Regions from separate parts of the Pseudomonas sp. S3_A03 genome, predicted to be linked through region 1. Evidence: predicted binding sites of a transcription regulator. Region 1 holds the regulator's gene; the other holds the start of a gene.
The links. The regulator sigma-54, encoded in region 1, starts transcription at its own class of promoters, with help from an activator protein. The targets are predictions, from matches to a motif close to ANTGGCATNNANNTTGCTNT.

Region 1 (3,110 bases):
TGGGGGCTGCTGAGGGGGTGGCGTCGACGGGTTTCGGAGAAGCGCTTGAGCAGTGTCTCTTCGTCAGCGTCCAGGTACAGCACATCACAATGAATATGTTTGGCGCGCACTTCCTCAAGCAGTTCCGGGAAGCGCGAGAGATGGCTGGGCAAGTTGCGGGCATCAATCGAAACCGCCACCAGGGGTTGCGCCAACTCGGTGTGGATAAGCGCCCGTTCGGCCAGTTCCGGCAGCAGGCCGGCGGGCAGGTTGTCGATGCAATAGAAGCCGCTGTCCTCAAGAACATTGAGGGCGGTGCTTTTACCCGAGCCTGAGCGGCCGCTGACGATGATCAAACGCATGATTACTGCCCGTTTTGTTCATCCAGGACAACTTGATACAGCGCCGCGTTGCTGCTGGCACTGCGCAGTTTGTCGCGTACCTCCTTGCGGTCGAGCATGCTGGCGATCTGCCGGAGCAGTTCCAGGTGCGCATCGGTGGCGGCTTCCGGGACCAGCAGCACAAACAGCAGGTCAACCGGGGCGCCGTCGATGGCGTCAAAATCGATCGGAGCTTCCAGATGCAGCAGGGCGCTCACGGGGGTGTCACAGCCTTTGAGGCGGCAGTGAGGAATGGCGATGCCGTTGCCAAAACCGGTGGAACCGAGTTTTTCACGGGCAACCAGTGCCTCGAAGACAACTTGCATCTCCAGATCCGGCACTTCGCGGGCGATCAGGTTGGCAATTTGTTCAAGGGCTTTTTTCTTGCTGCCGCCCGGCACGTTCACGAGGGAACGGCCGGGGGTCAGGATGGTTTCAAGTCGGATCATGGGGGGAGAGTTAACGACCTGTACCTTGCATCAGGTGCAGATTCTTTTCCTTATGCTTTATGAGTTGGCGGTCCAGCTTGTCGTAGAGCGAGTCAATCGCCGCGTACATGTCCTCATGCTCAGCATTGGCGACGAGCTTGGCATTCGGTACGTGCAGGGTGGCCTCGATTTTCTGCTTGAGCTTATCGACCTCCATGATGACCTGCACGTTGGTGATCTTGTCAAAATGCCCCGCAAGCTTGTTCAGCTTGCTCTCGGTGTACTCACGCAGGGGCTTGGTGACTTCCAGCTGGTGTCCACTGATGTTGACTTGCATACAGCTTCTCCTTCGTTGCCAGTGCATAAAGCGGCAGGCAAAGACGCCTGCCACTGGAACGCTGTGGCCCGCCCGTCACATCAAACGCTTACGCTCGCTGGAAGGCGCGATCCCAAGGGACTCGCGGTACTTGGCGACGGTTCGACGGGCGACCTGAATGCCTTGTGCCTCCAGTAAACCAGCGATCTTGCTGTCACTCAACGGCTTTTTCTGATTTTCCGCGGCAACCAGTTTTTTGATGATCGCGCGGATCGCCGTGGACGAGCATTCGCCGCCTTCGGAGGTGCTGACATGGCTGGAGAAAAAGTATTTGAGCTCATATATACCCCGTGGGGTATGCATGAATTTTTGCGTCGTCACCCGTGAAATCGTTGATTCGTGCATGCCTACCGCCTCGGCGATGTCATGCAGCACCAGAGGCTTCATCGCCTCGTCGCCGTATTCCAGGAAGCCGCGCTGATGCTCGACGATCTGGGTGGCAACTTTCATCAGGGTTTCGTTACGGCTCTGCAGGCTCTTGATGAACCAGCGGGCTTCCTGCAACTGGTTGCGCATGAAGGTGTTGTCGGCGCTGGTGTCGGCGCGGCGCACAAAACCGGCATATTGCGGGTTGACCCGCAGGCGTGGCACCGACTCCTGGTTCAATTCCACCAGCCAGCGTTCGTTGTCCTTGCGCACAATCACGTCAGGGACCACATATTCGGCTTCGCTGGACTCGATCTGCGAGCCCGGGCGCGGGTTGAGGCTTTGCACCAGTTCGATAACCTGGCGCAGGTCATCTTCTTTGAGCTTCATGCGGCGCATCAACTGGCTGTAGTCGCGGCTGCCCAGCAGGTCGATGTAATCGGTGACCAGGCGCTGTGATTCAGCCAGCCAAGGTGTCTTGGCGGGCAGCTGGCGCAGTTGCAGCAACAGGCATTCGCTCAGGGAGCGGGCGCCAATACCCGCAGGCTCGAACTGCTGGATGCGGTGCAGGACGGCTTCGATTTCGTCCAGCTCAATGTCCAGTTCAGGGTCGAAGGCCTCCAGAATCTCCTCGAGCGTCTCGTCCAGATAACCCTGGTTGTTGATGCAATCGATCAGCGTGACGGCGATCAGGCGATCGGTGTCGGACATCGGTGCGAGGTTCAGTTGCCACAACAGATGGCTCTGCAGGCTTTCGCCGGCGGAGGTGCGGGTGGTGAAGTCCCACTCGTCATCATCGTTGCTGGGCAGGCTGCTCGCGCTGGTCTGGTAGACGTCTTCCCAGGCGGTATCCACCGGGAGTTCGTTGGGAATGCGTTCGTTCCAGTCGCCTTCCTCAAGGTTATCCACCGTTGGGGCGGTTTCCTGGTAGGAGGGTTCCTGCACGTCGGAATTGGGTTTTTGCTCGATGTTGTCGGCCAGCGGGTCTGCATTATCGAAGTCGTCGCCTTCTTCCTGGCGTTCGAGCATCGGATTGGACTCCAGGGCCTCCTGGATTTCCTGTTGCAGGTCCAGGGTCGACAATTGGAGCAGGCGGATGGCCTGTTGCAGCTGCGGTGTCATCGTCAGCTGCTGGCCCATTCTCAGGACTAGCGATGGTTTCATGGCAGGGGCTTAACACCTTATTCGCCGGCGCAATGCGCCATCCACGACAGGGCGCGTGAGCGCCAAACATAAGCAAATTATATGCCTGATATCGAGGGCTTTGCCTAGAGCGCGGTAACAATAAAAAAACCGTAGGTTTTTCTTTGGTACGCGCGCTTCGGACAAACGACCTGCCACCCCCTGTTCATACAGGTGGTTTTACAGGCGGAACTCGTGACCCAGGTACACTTCCTTGACCAGTTCGTTGGCCAGGATGGTCGCGGAATCGCCTTCGGCGATCAACTGGCCATCGTTGACGATATACGCGGTTTCGCAGATATCGAGGGTTTCACGCACGTTGTGGTCGGTGATCAATACGCCGATACCCTTGGCCTTGAGGTGATGGATGATCTGCTTGATGTCGCCGACCGAAATCGG
Region 2 (3,110 bases), 570 kb from region 1:
ACGCCTTTGTCGCAATACAGCAGGTACTGACGGCTGTCATCCAGTTCCTTGAAACGCGCGTTCAGTGCATAGAACGGCAGCGTTTGTACGTCGATGCCGGCGATTTCCAGCGGCTCATCTTCCGCGGCATCCGGGTGACGGATGTCGATGACGATCTGGCCGGCCAGGGCTTCGCTGACTTCTTCGATCTGCACATCCTGGCCCAACTCGTCGATAACACGATCGATCGGTACCAGCTTGGCGTTCTCGAGCGCACGCTCCAGAATCGCCATATCAAACTGTTGTTCTTCGTACTCCACGCGGTTGCGCTTGGCGTGGGTCTTGGGGTTCACCGAGATGACCCCGCAGTACTCAGGCATATGCTTGGCGAAGTCGGCGGTGCCGATTTCTTCCGCCAAATCGATGATGTCCTGCTTGTGGCTGGCGATCAGCGGGCGCAGCACCAGCTTCTCGGTCACGCAGTCGATCAGCGACAGGTTCGGCAGCGTCTGGCTGGAAACCTGGGAAATCGCTTCGCCGGTCACCAGCGCGTCGATCTGCAATTGATCGGCGATACGGGAGGCCGCGCGCAACATCATACGCTTCAATACCACGCCCATATGACTGTTATCGACTTTGCCGAGAATTTCGCCCAGCACTTCCTCGAACGGTACGCTCACAAATAGCACGCGTTGGGAGCTGCCGTACTTCTTCCAGATAAAGTGCGCAACTTCCATCACGCCCAATTCGTGTGCGCGCCCACCCAGGTTGAAGAAGCAGAAGTGGCTCATCAGGCCGCGGCGCATGATCTGGTAGGCCGCCACCGTGGAATCGAAACCGCCGGACATCAGCACCAGGGTCTGTTCCAGGGCGCCGAGCGGGTAGCCGCCGATGCTGTTGTGCTGGCTGTGGATCACAAACAACCGTTGGTCGCGAATTTCCATGCGCACTTCAATTTGCGGCGCTTTCAGGGAAATTCCAGCGGCGCCGCACTCGCGACGCAGCTTGCTGCCGACGTATTTCTCCACGTCCATGGAGCTGAACGGGTGCTTGCCGGCACGCTTGCAGCGCACCGAAAAAATCTTGCCTTCAAGGTTGTCGCCAAAATGCAGTTTGCATTTTTCGGTGATGTCGTCGAAGTCACCCAGCGGGTACTCATCCACTTGCAGGAAATGCGCAATGCCCGGCATGCAGCTCAGGCGCTCGGTCATATCCTTCAAGGCTTTGGCGTCGGTCAGGCGGGTTTCCAGCTCGAGGTTGTCCCACACGCCATTCACCACCACAGCCGGGTCCAGATCTCGGAGCACGGCACGGATGTTCTTGGCCAATTGACGGATAAAACGCATCCGTACCGGTCGGCTCTTGATGGTGATTTCGGGGAAGACTTTAACGATTAATTTCATGGAAACAGCGCGCGCCGGGCCTGCTGAAAAAGGGGGGCGCGGATTATAGCGGAAATCGCTCAAGGTTTAACCAGTTAATATGCACTCACACCGCAACGCACTAAAGCGGTGCATTTGCATGCGCATGCGCCACATTGCAGTGCGCTATTTCCGGGCTTTTGTCGCTGCGCACCTTTATAGGGTCGCTTTTGGCGCAAAAAACCCATGTTGGCGCACTGGCATGCAATTTGCTCTCTTGTGAGGCAGGTTGCCATGGCGGACTATCCGCGCCGGCATCACCCACATTCTAAGGGCTAACTCCACTACCCCAGCCCGAAGCCACCCGGAGGACACTATGTCGAAGTCGGTTCAACTCATCAAAGATCATGACGTTAAATGGATTGATCTGCGCTTCACGGACACCAAAGGCACTCAGCACCACGTGACCATGCCGGCTCGCGACGCGCTGGATGATGCTTTCTTCGAAGAAGGCAAAATGTTCGACGGTTCCTCCATTGCCGGCTGGAAAGGCATCGAAGCCTCCGACATGATCCTGATGCCGGACGACAGCACTGCCGTCCTTGACCCGTTCACCGAAGACCCAACCCTGATCATCGTCTGCGACGTGATCGAGCCTTCGACCATGCAAGGCTACGATCGCGACCCACGTGCGATCGCCAAGCGCGCCGAGGAATACCTGAAGTCGACCGGTATCGGCGACACCGTATTCGTAGGCCCGGAACCAGAGTTCTTCATCTTTGATTCGGTCAAGTTCAAGTCCGACATCTCCGGTTCCATGTTCAAAATCTTCTCCGAGCAAGGCTCGTGGATGTCCGACCAGGACGTGGAAGGCGGCAACAAAGGCCACCGTCCAGGCGTCAAAGGTGGCTACTTCCCGGTTCCGCCGTTCGACCACGACCACGAAATCCGTACCTCCATGTGCAACGCCATGGAAGAAATGGGCCTGGTCATCGAAGTTCACCACCACGAAGTGGCGACTGCCGGCCAGAACGAAATCGGTGTGAAGTTCAACACCCTGGTAGCCAAGGCTGACGAAGTCCAGACCCTGAAGTACTGCGTACACAACGTAGCTGATGCCTACGGCCGTACCGCTACCTTCATGCCTAAGCCACTGTACGGCGATAACGGTTCGGGTATGCACGTTCACCTGTCCATCGCCAAAGAAGGCAAGAACACCTTCGCCGGCGAAGGTTATGCCGGCCTGTCCGACACCGCCCTGTACTTCATCGGCGGTATCATCAAGCACGGTAAGGCCCTGAACGGCTTCACCAACCCGTCGACCAACTCCTACAAGCGTCTGGTCCCAGGTTTCGAAGCACCGGTGATGCTGGCCTACTCGGCTCGCAACCGTTCCGCCTCGATCCGTATTCCTTACGTGTCCAGCCCACGCGCTCGCCGTATCGAAGCGCGCTTCCCGGATCCGGCAGCCAACCCATACCTGGCCTTCGCTGCGCTGGTCATGGCTGGTCTGGACGGCATCCAGAACAAGATCCACCCAGGCGATGCCGCCGACAAAAACTTGTACGACCTGCCGCCTGAAGAGGCCAAAGAGATCCCACAAGTGTGCGGCAGCCTGAAAGAAGCCCTGGAAGAGCTGGACAAGGGCCGTGCGTTCCTGACCAAAGGCGGCGTATTCAGCGACGACTTCATCGATGCCTACATCGAGCTCAAAAGCGAAGAAGAAATCAAGGTTCGCACCTTCGTACACCCACTGGAATACGAGCTGTA

Region 2: glnA (glutamate--ammonia ligase) is a predicted target of sigma-54. The motif match lies at 1,597-1,616, and genes of this name have one in related genera.

What each region holds. Positions count from the first base shown of each region.
Region 1 covers NZ_CP162753.1:5,011,972-5,015,081, forward strand. The annotation lists gene rapZ (RNase adapter RapZ) at 1-341, opposite strand, end outside; gene ptsN (PTS IIA-like nitrogen regulatory protein PtsN) at 344-808, opposite strand; gene hpf (ribosome hibernation-promoting factor, HPF/YfiA family) at 819-1,124, opposite strand; gene AB4O25_RS22930 (RNA polymerase factor sigma-54) at 1,200-2,693, opposite strand; gene lptB (LPS export ABC transporter ATP-binding protein) at 2,892-3,110, opposite strand, start outside.
Region 2 covers NZ_CP162753.1:4,445,218-4,448,327, reverse strand. The annotation lists gene thiI (tRNA uracil 4-sulfurtransferase ThiI) at 1-1,382, opposite strand, end outside; gene glnA (glutamate--ammonia ligase) at 1,717-3,110, shown strand, end outside.